DNA from 3 places in the Mesorhizobium sp. LCM 4576 genome. Region 1 is predicted to be linked to each of the others. Evidence: predicted binding sites of a transcription regulator. Region 1 holds the regulator's gene; each other region holds the start of a gene.
The links. The regulator PhoB, encoded in region 1, activates phosphate uptake and scavenging genes when phosphate is short. The targets are predictions, from matches to a motif close to TGTCATNNANCTGTCAT.
Positions count from the first base shown of each region.

Region 2: the regulator PhoB is predicted to act here: its motif matches at 1,830-1,846, upstream of LCM4576_RS29710 (YdcH family protein).
Region 3: the regulator PhoB is predicted to act here: its motif matches at 1,798-1,814, upstream of LCM4576_RS17465 (ceramide glucosyltransferase).

Region 1 is NZ_MDDT01000037.1:15,761-18,041, reverse strand. Features, by position in the region: gene LCM4576_RS21065 (ROK family protein) at 1-326, shown strand, start outside; gene phoB (phosphate regulon transcriptional regulator PhoB) at 652-1,341, opposite strand; gene phoU (phosphate signaling complex protein PhoU) at 1,359-2,066, opposite strand; gene pstB (phosphate ABC transporter ATP-binding protein PstB) at 2,087-2,281, opposite strand, start outside.
Region 2 is NZ_MDDT01000060.1:1,725-4,720, reverse strand. Features, by position in the region: gene LCM4576_RS29725 (5-(carboxyamino)imidazole ribonucleotide synthase) at 1-868, opposite strand, end outside; gene purE (5-(carboxyamino)imidazole ribonucleotide mutase) at 865-1,362, opposite strand; gene LCM4576_RS29715 (YdcH family protein) at 1,482-1,685, opposite strand; gene LCM4576_RS29710 (YdcH family protein) at 1,916-2,095, shown strand; gene ispG (flavodoxin-dependent (E)-4-hydroxy-3-methylbut-2-enyl-diphosphate synthase) at 2,348-2,996, shown strand, end outside.
Region 3 is NZ_MDDT01000026.1:28,694-32,868, reverse strand. Features, by position in the region: gene argF (ornithine carbamoyltransferase) at 1-96, shown strand, start outside; gene LCM4576_RS17475 (Hsp33 family molecular chaperone) at 220-1,251, shown strand; gene apaG (Co2+/Mg2+ efflux protein ApaG) at 1,303-1,695, opposite strand; gene LCM4576_RS17465 (ceramide glucosyltransferase) at 1,969-3,111, shown strand; gene LCM4576_RS17460 (O-succinylhomoserine sulfhydrylase) at 3,130-4,175, opposite strand, start outside.

The DNA.
Region 1 (2,281 bases):
TCGAGGAAGGTCCCGAGCGGGAGGCCTATCGCCGGGCCGGCGAGGCGCTGGGCTTCGGCCTCGGCAGCCTGTTCGCCCTCATCGATCCGGCGCCCGTCGCCATGGTCGGCGTCAGCGCGGCCGCCTTCGACCTGATCGAGCCGGCGCTGAGGAAGGCGATCGCCCAGACCGCCGGCGGCCAGCATTCGGAATCGATCTCCTTCGACACCGAGCCGAACGAGCTGCCGCTGATCCGCGAAGGCTGCGCCATGCGCGCGCTGACCTTCGTCGACCAGGAGATTTTCGCGCCGGGGGTTCAGGCAAGAGCGGGCAAGCACGTCGCTTGAGCCACTTTGAGTGATCGTTGGTTTCGAGTGTCCCGCTGGACACCGGAGATTAGCGAAGGCCCCGAAGCTTCGTCATTCCAGGGCGGAGCAGGAGCGAAGCTCCGTCGCGGAGACCCTGGAATCCATTCCGTTACCTCGGACGTCGGGCGCAGCCGAGCAGAATTCTGCGCCGCCGCAGCGCGTCGACGTCACGGAATGGATCCTCGGGTCTGCGCTGCGTCGCTACGCTCCTTGCTCCGCCCGTCGATGACGAAGCACGACCGTCCCGGCTACTCGCCAACGCATGCGATCCGGTAGCGGACGCGTCATTCTGCGAACGGCGAACCTAATCCTCCCGGATCGCATAGCCCGCCCCGCGGATGGTGCGGATGACGTCGGGCATGCGGCCGTTGTTGACGGCCTTGCGCAGGCGGCCGACATGGACGTCCACGGTGCGCTCGTCGATATAGATCGTCTCGCCCCAGACATTGTCGAGCAGCTGGCTGCGCGAGAACACGCGGCCGGGGTGGCGCATCATGAATTCGAGCAGCCGGAACTCGGTCGGGCCGAGCCTGATCTCGCTCTTCTTGCGGTAGACGCGATGCGATTCGCGGTCGAGCACGATGTCGCCGACCTTGAGCACGCTGGACAGCACCTCAGGCTTTGCGCGGCGCAACAGCGCCTTGACGCGCGCCATGAACTCCGGCGTCGAGAACGGCTTGACCAGATAGTCGTCGGCGCCGGTGGACAAACCTCGAACCCGATCGCTCTCTTCACCGCGCGCGGTCAGCATGATGATCGGCAGCCGCTCGGTCTCTGGCCGCATCCTGAGGCGCCGGCAAAGCTCGATGCCGGACACCYCCGGCACCATCCAGTCGAGCACGAGCAGGTCGGGAACGTTTTCCTGAAGGCGGATTTCGGCCTCGTCGCCGCGGGTCACCACTTCGACCTGGTAACCCTCGGATTCGAGATTGTAGCGGAGCAGCACCCCCAGCGGCTCCTCGTCCTCCACCACCATGATGCGTGGCGCGATCATCGGMGTAACCTTTTCCGTCAGGCCGCCGGCGCCGACATTGCCGTCTCGTCCTGCTTCGGACGGTTGGCGGGCAATTGCGTGCCGGTCAACACATAATAGGCGTTCTCGGCGATGTTGGTCACATGGTCGCCGATGCGCTCGAGGTTCTTGGCGCAGAACAGAAGATGCGTGCAAGCGGTGATGTTGCGCGGATCTTRCATCATATAGGTCAACAGCTCTCGGAAGACGGATGTGTATTTGACGTCGATGCGTTCGTCGTCGTTGCGAAGCTTGGCCAGCGCCGTGGCATCGCCCACCGTGTATTCCTGGATCACGCCCTGGACCTGGATCAGCACCATCTGCGCCATGGAATCGATRGAATGCGTGAGGTCGCGCGGCGCGGCGCTGACGCCGACCGAGCCGACGCGCTTGGCGATGTTCTTGGCGAGATCGCCGATGCGCTRGAGGTCGCCCGCCATGCGGATCGCTCCGACCACGCTGCGCAGGTCGTCGGCCATCGGCTGGCGCTTGGRGATCAGCGTGATGGCGCGGTCGTCGAGCTCGCGCTGCCTTGCGTCCATGATGGCGTCGTCGGAGACGACGCGCTGCGCCAGCGCATTGTCGCTTTCGAGCAGCGCCCTGGTCGAGGCGCRGACCATCGAGGCGGCAAGGTCGCCCATGTCGTTGATGAGCCGGCTGATCTGCCTCAGATCCTCGTCGAAGGAGGCGACGGTATGTTCGGCCATGATGATGTCCTCGTATGTCTTCAGCCGAAGCGGCCGGTGATGTAGTCCTGGGTGCGCTTCTCGCGGGGCGAGGTGAAGATCTTCTCGGTCCGGTCGAACTCCACCAGCTCGCCCAGATACATGAACGCCGTCTGCCGCGAGACGCGCGCCGCCTGCTGCATGTTGTGGGTGACGATGACGATCGTATAGTCGGCCTGCAATTCGTCGATCAGCTC
Region 2 (2,996 bases), on a different contig from region 1:
CGAACTGCGAGACGACGCAGGCGGCTTCCGTCCAGTGGCCGGAATTGTGGACGCGCGGCGCCAGCTCGTTGGCCAGAAGCGAACCGTCGGCAAGCACGAAGAATTCGACGCCGATGACGCCGACATAGTCGAGCGCGGAGAGGATTTTGGCGGCCGCGTCCTTGGCGGCCGCCGCTGTCGCCGGATCAATCGCGGCTGGAAGCGTCGAGGTGCGCAGGATGCCTTCGCGGTGGACGTTTTCCGCCGGATCGTAAGCCGCGACGGATCCGTCCAGCCCACGCGCGGCGATCACCGAAATCTCGCGCTCGAAGGCGACGAGCGATTCGAGGATCAGCGGCACATTGCCCATGGCCTCGCAGACACCGGCAAAACCGGCCGTTTCCATGTTGCGGAAGACGCGTTGGCCCTTGCCGTCATAGCCCATGCGGCGGGTCTTCAGCACGCCGCTGCCGTTGAACGTCTTGAGCGCCTCGGTCAGCTGGTCGTCATTGCCGACCGGACGGAACTCCGCCGTCGGGATGCCGATACCGTTGAGGAAACTTTTCTCGGTCAGGCGATCCTGCGCCACTTCGAGCGCGCGGGCCGGCGGATAGACCGGAACCCTCGCCGCCAACGCTTCGGCAGCGGCGACCGGAACATTCTCGAATTCGTAGGTGACGACGGCGCTGGAGGCAGCCAGATCGGCAAGCGCTGCCGGATCGTCATAGGCGGCGACGATCTGCCGGTTCGCGACCTGCGCGGCCGGGCAGTCGGGCTGGGGCTCCAACACGACGACGCGATAGCCGAGGCGCGCTGCGGCCATCGCCAGCATTCGGCCGAGCTGGCCGCCYCCGATGATGCCGATGGTCGATCCCGGAGCGAGATTCACGGCGTGTCCGTCGGTTCGGCGGCGACCTTGGCGGTCTGCGCAGAGCGCCAGGCGTCGAGCCGGGCTGCAAGCTTGTCGTCGTTCAGTGCCAGCACGGCGGCGGCGAGAAGGGCGGCGTTCGCCGCGCCCGCCTTGCCGATGGCCAGCGTGCCGACCGGGATGCCGGCCGGCATCTGCACGATGGAAAGCAGCGAGTCCTGGCRCGACAGCGCCTTGGATTCGACGGGAACGCCGAAGACCGGCAGCGGCGTCATCGCCGCCGTCATGCCGGGCAGGTGCGCCGCGCCGCCGGCGCCGGCGATGATCACCTTGTAGCCGGCGGCCTTGGCGCCCTTGGCGAATTCATAGAGACGGTCGGGGGTCCGGTGCGCCGAGACGATCAGCCGCTTGTGCGGGATGCCCAGCGCCTCGAGCGTCTCCGCGGCCTGGCGCATCGTCGCCCAGTCGGACTGGCTGCCCATGATGATGGCGACGTCGGCACGCTGATCGGTCAAGGCTTCGCTCCCCGGCGACAAAGGCGCGCCTTAGCGGAATTCGCCTGCTGCCGCAAGGATTGTCGATGCCTGCAGTCCTTTCGGCCGGCGCGGTCCACGGCCTTGGCCGTCGCCTCAGCTCAGGCGATGATGTCGGGGATGATGCGGTCTTCCAGCGCCGACAGCCGGTCTTTCAGCATCAGCTTCTTTTTCTTCATGCGCTGGATCTGAAGCGGGTCGCAGCCTGTGGCGATCATCGCGTTGATGGCGGCGTCGAAATCGGCGTGTTCCTGTTTGAGCCGGGAATATTCGAGGCGTATTTCAGCCTGTTCCTGTTCGGACATTATCTACCGTTTTGCGTATGCATCGCCCAATCGGGCTGGTTGGGCGGGACCGGTTGGTGACCGGCGCGCAGCCCTTATCACATTTCACTTTGTCGTGGAATGCTACCACGTGGCATTCGACATCGAGATTGGTTGGTGGCAAACTATCATCGTGCCGTCACAGTCGCAACCTGCGGTGGAGGCGCCCYCGACGGCTGCAATCGAGGAAACCATGAAAGGGAGAACCAATCATGTCTCTTGCATCCCATCTTGATGAGCTGRAGCGAAAGCACGGCGATATCGAGCGCGAACTTATCGACGCGATGAACCATCCTTCGGTAGACGACCTCGAGATCGCCACTCTCAAGCGGCGCAAGTTGGCAATCAAGGACGAGATTGAAAAGCTGAAGGTGAAACCGACCGCACACTGAAACTCCTCTAGGCACCATAACCGCTCCCGCCGCGGTGCAGCCTCCCGGTGGCAAGAAATGCCACCGGCTGGTGTTTTACGCTGAATTTCCCGACCGCTTTGGGCGCCATTCGGCAGGCCGATGCTTCCTTTTGAGCCGCGCGGCGGCAAATTGGGAGCAGCGGATTTGACGGCCTTGCCTGCCGGTTGCCATTGACAAGCCATCTTTGCTCCGCCACCTCATGCCCGGAACTTTCAGATGAAGGCGGCCGGCATGACCGGATATTTTTCCTCTCCCTTTCCGCGGCGCAACTCGGTCGGCGTGTCGGTCGGCGGCGTGATCGTCGGCGGCGGCGCCCCGGTCGTCGTGCAGTCGATGACCAACACCGACACGGCCGATGTCGATCAGACCGTTGCCCAGGTCGCGGCGCTGCACCGCGCCGGCTCGGAAATCGTGCGCATCACGGTCGACCGCGACGAGAGCGCGGCCGCGGTTCCGCGCATTCATGAGCGGCTGCTGAGGCTCGGCATCGACGTGCCGCTGGTCGGCGATTTCCACTATATCGGCCACAAGCTGCTCGCCGATCATCCGGCCTGTGCCGAGGTGCTGGCGAAATATCGCATCAACCCTGGCAATGTCGGCTTCAAGGACAAGAAGGACCGGCAGTTCGCGGCCATCGTCGAGATGGCGATCAAACACGACAAGCCGGTGCGCATCGGCGTCAACTGGGGCTCGCTCGACCAGGAGCTCTTGACCCGGCTGATGGACGACAACCAGGCGAAGGGCTCGCCGCTCACCGCGCAGGAAGTGACGCGCGAGGCGATCGTGCAGTCGGCGATCCTGTCGGCGGAGATGGCCGAAGAGATCGGGCTTGGCCGCGACAAGATCATCCTGTCGGCCAAGGTCAGCGGCGTGCAGGATC
Region 3 (4,175 bases), on a different contig from region 1:
GAGGTGATCGACGGGCCGCATTCGGTGGTCTTCGACGAGGCCGAGAACCGGCTGCACGCCCAGAAGGCGGTGCTGGCCTGGTGCCTGGGCGCTTGAGAAGGGCCGACCTGACCGCTTCCGGCCCGATCGGGGTCAACTTGATCTGGGGATATGTGATGCCTATTTGCGGGCCATCACGTAAATTGAACGCGCTTCGACGCATGCGGCTCATCGGGTTGCATGGCTGCGCCCCGGAGTTTTGTCATGTTGGAAACCCATACCTTGGCTGAGCATAGACCCCAACTCGGTGAATTCGGCTTCGCCGGCGACGATCACGTCGTGCCCTACGAGGTCGCGCCGCTCGATGTGCGCGGCCGCACCGTGCAGCTCGGGCCGATGCTCGACGCCATTTTGAGCCGTCACAATTATCCCGAGCCGGTCGCCCGCCTGCTGGCGGAAGCCTGCGTGCTCACCGTGCTGCTCGGCACCTCGCTGAAGTTCGAGGGCAAGTTCATCCTGCAGACCCGCACCGACGGTCCGGTCGACATGCTGGTGGCTGATTTCACCACGCCGCATGCGCTGCGCGCCTATGCGCGCTTCGATGCCGACCGGCTGGAGGCGCTGGTCGCCGCCGGCGAGGCCTCGCAGCAGACGCTGCTTGGCAACGGTGTCCTGGCTTTGACCATCGACCAGGGCGCGCATACGCAGCGCTACCAGGGCATCGTCCAGCTCGACGGCACCTCGCTGGAGGACGCCGCGCGCACCTATTTCCGCCAGTCGGAGCAGATCCCGACCGACATCAAGATGTCGGTCGCCAAGCTGGTGACGCCCGGCCCGGCCGGCGCGCGCGAGCAGTGGCGCGCCGGCGGCATCCTGGCGCAGTTCCTGCCGCAGGCGCCGGAGCGCATGCGCATTCCCGATATTTCGGGCGGCGACGGCGACGACCGCGAGGTGACGGACCATCCGGCCGACAATTCCTGGCAGGAATTGCTGGCGCTGCTCGGCACCATCGAGCCGACCGAGCTGATCGATCCGACGGTCGGCGCCGAGCGGCTGCTCTACCGGCTGTTCCACGAGCACGGCGTGCGGGTTTTCAGCAGTGTGCCGGTCGCCGACCAGTGCTCCTGCTCGCGCGAGAAGATCCACGGCATTCTCGAAGGCTTTTCGGCCGAGGAGATCAAGGACTCGACCGAAGACGGCGGCATTCATGTCGCCTGCGAGTTCTGCTCGACGCAATACGACTTTGATCCGGCCGAGTTCGCGGCGGAGTGAGAAAGCTCCGGTTCCTCTCCCCGCTTTGCGGGGGCGAGGAACTCAAGTTCTCTAATTCACCGTCCTCTTCGTCCCCGGCATGTCGAGCGAGAAGGCGGGAATGGCGATATCGAACGTCTCGCCGCGGCCGTTGCGCATCGTGTAGTGGCCGACCATGATGCCCGACGGCGTCGAGAGCGGGCAGCCTGACGTGTATTGATAGCTGTCGCCGGGATTGAGTTCCGGCTGATCGCCYACGACGCCGGCGCCGCGCACCTCCTCGACCCGGCCCTGGCCGTCGGTGATGTGCCAGTAGCGCGACAAAAGCTGCACGAATTCGTCGGAGCGGTTGTCGATCGTCACCTGATAGCCCCAGACATAGCGATTCTCGGACGGATCGGAGCGGTCCTCCAGATAGAAGGGCCTGACCAGCACTTCGATGTTGCGCGTCACTGCGCGATACATGGGCCACTCCGGTTGCCGCGGCGGAACATTGGTCGCGCTTCGCTGTTACGGACGCAGCGCCGACCATCCTGCCAGCCTTGTAGCGCACGTGCCGAAAAACAATGTCATTTAAGTGACACATGACAATGTTGGTGTGCACAAACCGTGCGGGGTGACTCGGGCGCTCTGCAACGGATGAATGGCTGGCTGCGGCCAAGAGCAATTCCAGGAAAGTGTGAGCGGTTTTCCGTCCGGAATTGCGTGAAAGCAAAGAGATAGAGTGACCAGATCTCGATGGAACTGACTATCGCAGCCGGCCTGGCTTCGTCAGCCCTTCTTCTGTCKAATRTCGCCAYCATTCTGCTCGCCTCCTCGCGGCTGAAACGGCGCCATGTCATTGRGGCGCCTGACGGCCCGCAGCCGGTCTCGATCATCGTGCCGTCGCGCGGCGTCGAGCCGTTCACGCAGGAGACCCTGGAGCGCGCCTTCTCGCTCGACTGGCCGGGCTATGAGCTGATCTTCTGRGTCGCGCATGCCGAGGACCCGGTGGTGAGGCTCATCGATGCGGCGATCGTGCGCCACCCCAAGGTTCCGGCGCGGCTCCTGATCGGCGACGACCGCGTCAGCGCCAATCCCAAGCTCAACAACTGCGTCAAGGGCTGGCGGGCGGCGCGGCACGATTGGGTGATCCTCGCCGATTCCAACGTCTTGATGCCGAAGGACTATGTGCAGCACCTGATGGCGGCCTGGCGGCCGGACACCGGCCTTGTCTGCTCGACGCCGATCGGCTCGCGGCCGGACGGTTTTTGGGCCGAAGTCGAGTGCGCCTTCCTCAACACGCTGCAGGCGCGCTGGCAATATGCCGGCGAGGCGCTCGGCCTCGGCTTCGCCCAAGGCAAGAGCATGTTGTGGAACAAGCCGATGCTGGACACCAATGGCGGCATCCAGGCTTTGGCCGCCGAGATCGCCGAGGACGCGGRCGCCACCAAGCTGGTCAACAGCCTGGGCTTGCGCGTCAATCTCGTCGCCTCGCCTTTCGAGCAGCCGCTCGGCCAGCGCAGCTTCYCCGAGATCTGGTCGCGGCAGACGCGCTGGGCGCGGCTACGCCGGGTGACGTTCCCGCTCTTCTTTGCGCCGGAGATCCTGACCGGCGCGGCGACGCCGCTGCTGCTGGCGCTGATTGCCGCCGCAGGGGCCGGCATCAGCCTGCCCACAACGGCCTTGTGCGTGCTGGCGATCGCTTATCTGCCGGAGTGCCTGCTGGCCTCTGCCAAGAGTTGGTACCTGTCGCCGCGCAGCGTCACCGCGATGATCGTGCGCGACGTCCTGCTGCCCGCCATCTGGGCGCGCGCCTGGTTCGGCGGCGCCGTCGAATGGCGCGGCAATGCCATGACCATCCGCACCAAGGCCATGACCGAGCTGGAAGAGCTCGCCTGAAATTTGGGTCGCGGCTTCCTATTTGGCCGCTTTCAGCGCCTCTTCGATGTCGGTCAGCAGATCGTCGGTGTCCTCCAGACCGACGGAGAGCCTGAGCGTGCCGGGCCCGATGCCGAGTTCGGCGCGGGCCTCGTCGCTCAGGTTCTTGTGCGTCGTGGTTGCGGGATGGGTGATCAGGCTCTTGGCGTCGCCGAGATTGTTGGAGATCAGCACGATGTCGAGCGCGTTCTGGAAGGCGAAGGCCGCCTGCTTGCCGCCCTTGACGTCGAGGCAGATCAGCGTCGAGCCGCCAGACATCTGCTTCTTCACGACATCCGCCTGCGGATGATCGGCGCGGCCCGGATAGATGAGGCGGGCGATCTCCGGGCGGCCGGCGAGGAAATCGGCGATCTTGCCGGCGCTCTCGGTCTGCTGGCGCACGCGCAGCGGCAGCGTCTCCAGGCCTTTCAGCAGGGTCCAGGCGTTGAAGGGCGACAGGCTCGGGCCGGTGTGGCGGAAATAGTCGTGCAGGTTCTCGTCGATCCACTTCTTGTCGGACAGGATGACGCCGCCGAGACAGCGGCCCTGGCCGTCTATGTGCTTGGTCGCCGAATAGACCACGATATGCGCGCCGAGCTGCAACGGCTTCTGCTGCAGCGGCGTGGCGAAGACATTGTCGACGATGACTCGCGCGCCGATCGAATTGGCGAGCTTGGCGACCGCGGCAATGTCGACCACCTCCAGCGTCGGGTTGGTCGGGCTTTCCAGGAAGAACAGCTTGGTGTTCGGCCTTACCGCCTTTTCCCAATTGGCTATGTCGGTGCCGTCGATCAGCGTCGCCTGGATGCCGTAGCGCGGCGCCAGCGTCTCGACCACCCAGCGACAGGAGCCGAACAGCGCGCGTGCGGCGACGATATGGTCGCCCGCCTTGACGCTGCAGAGCAGGGCGGCGGAAACGGCCGCCATGCCGGACGCGGTGGCGCGGGCATCCTCGGCGCCTTCCAGCGCGCACATGCGCTTTTCGAACATGTCGACGGTCGGGTTGGCGTAGCGCGAATAGATGAAGCCAGGCTCTTCGCCCTTGA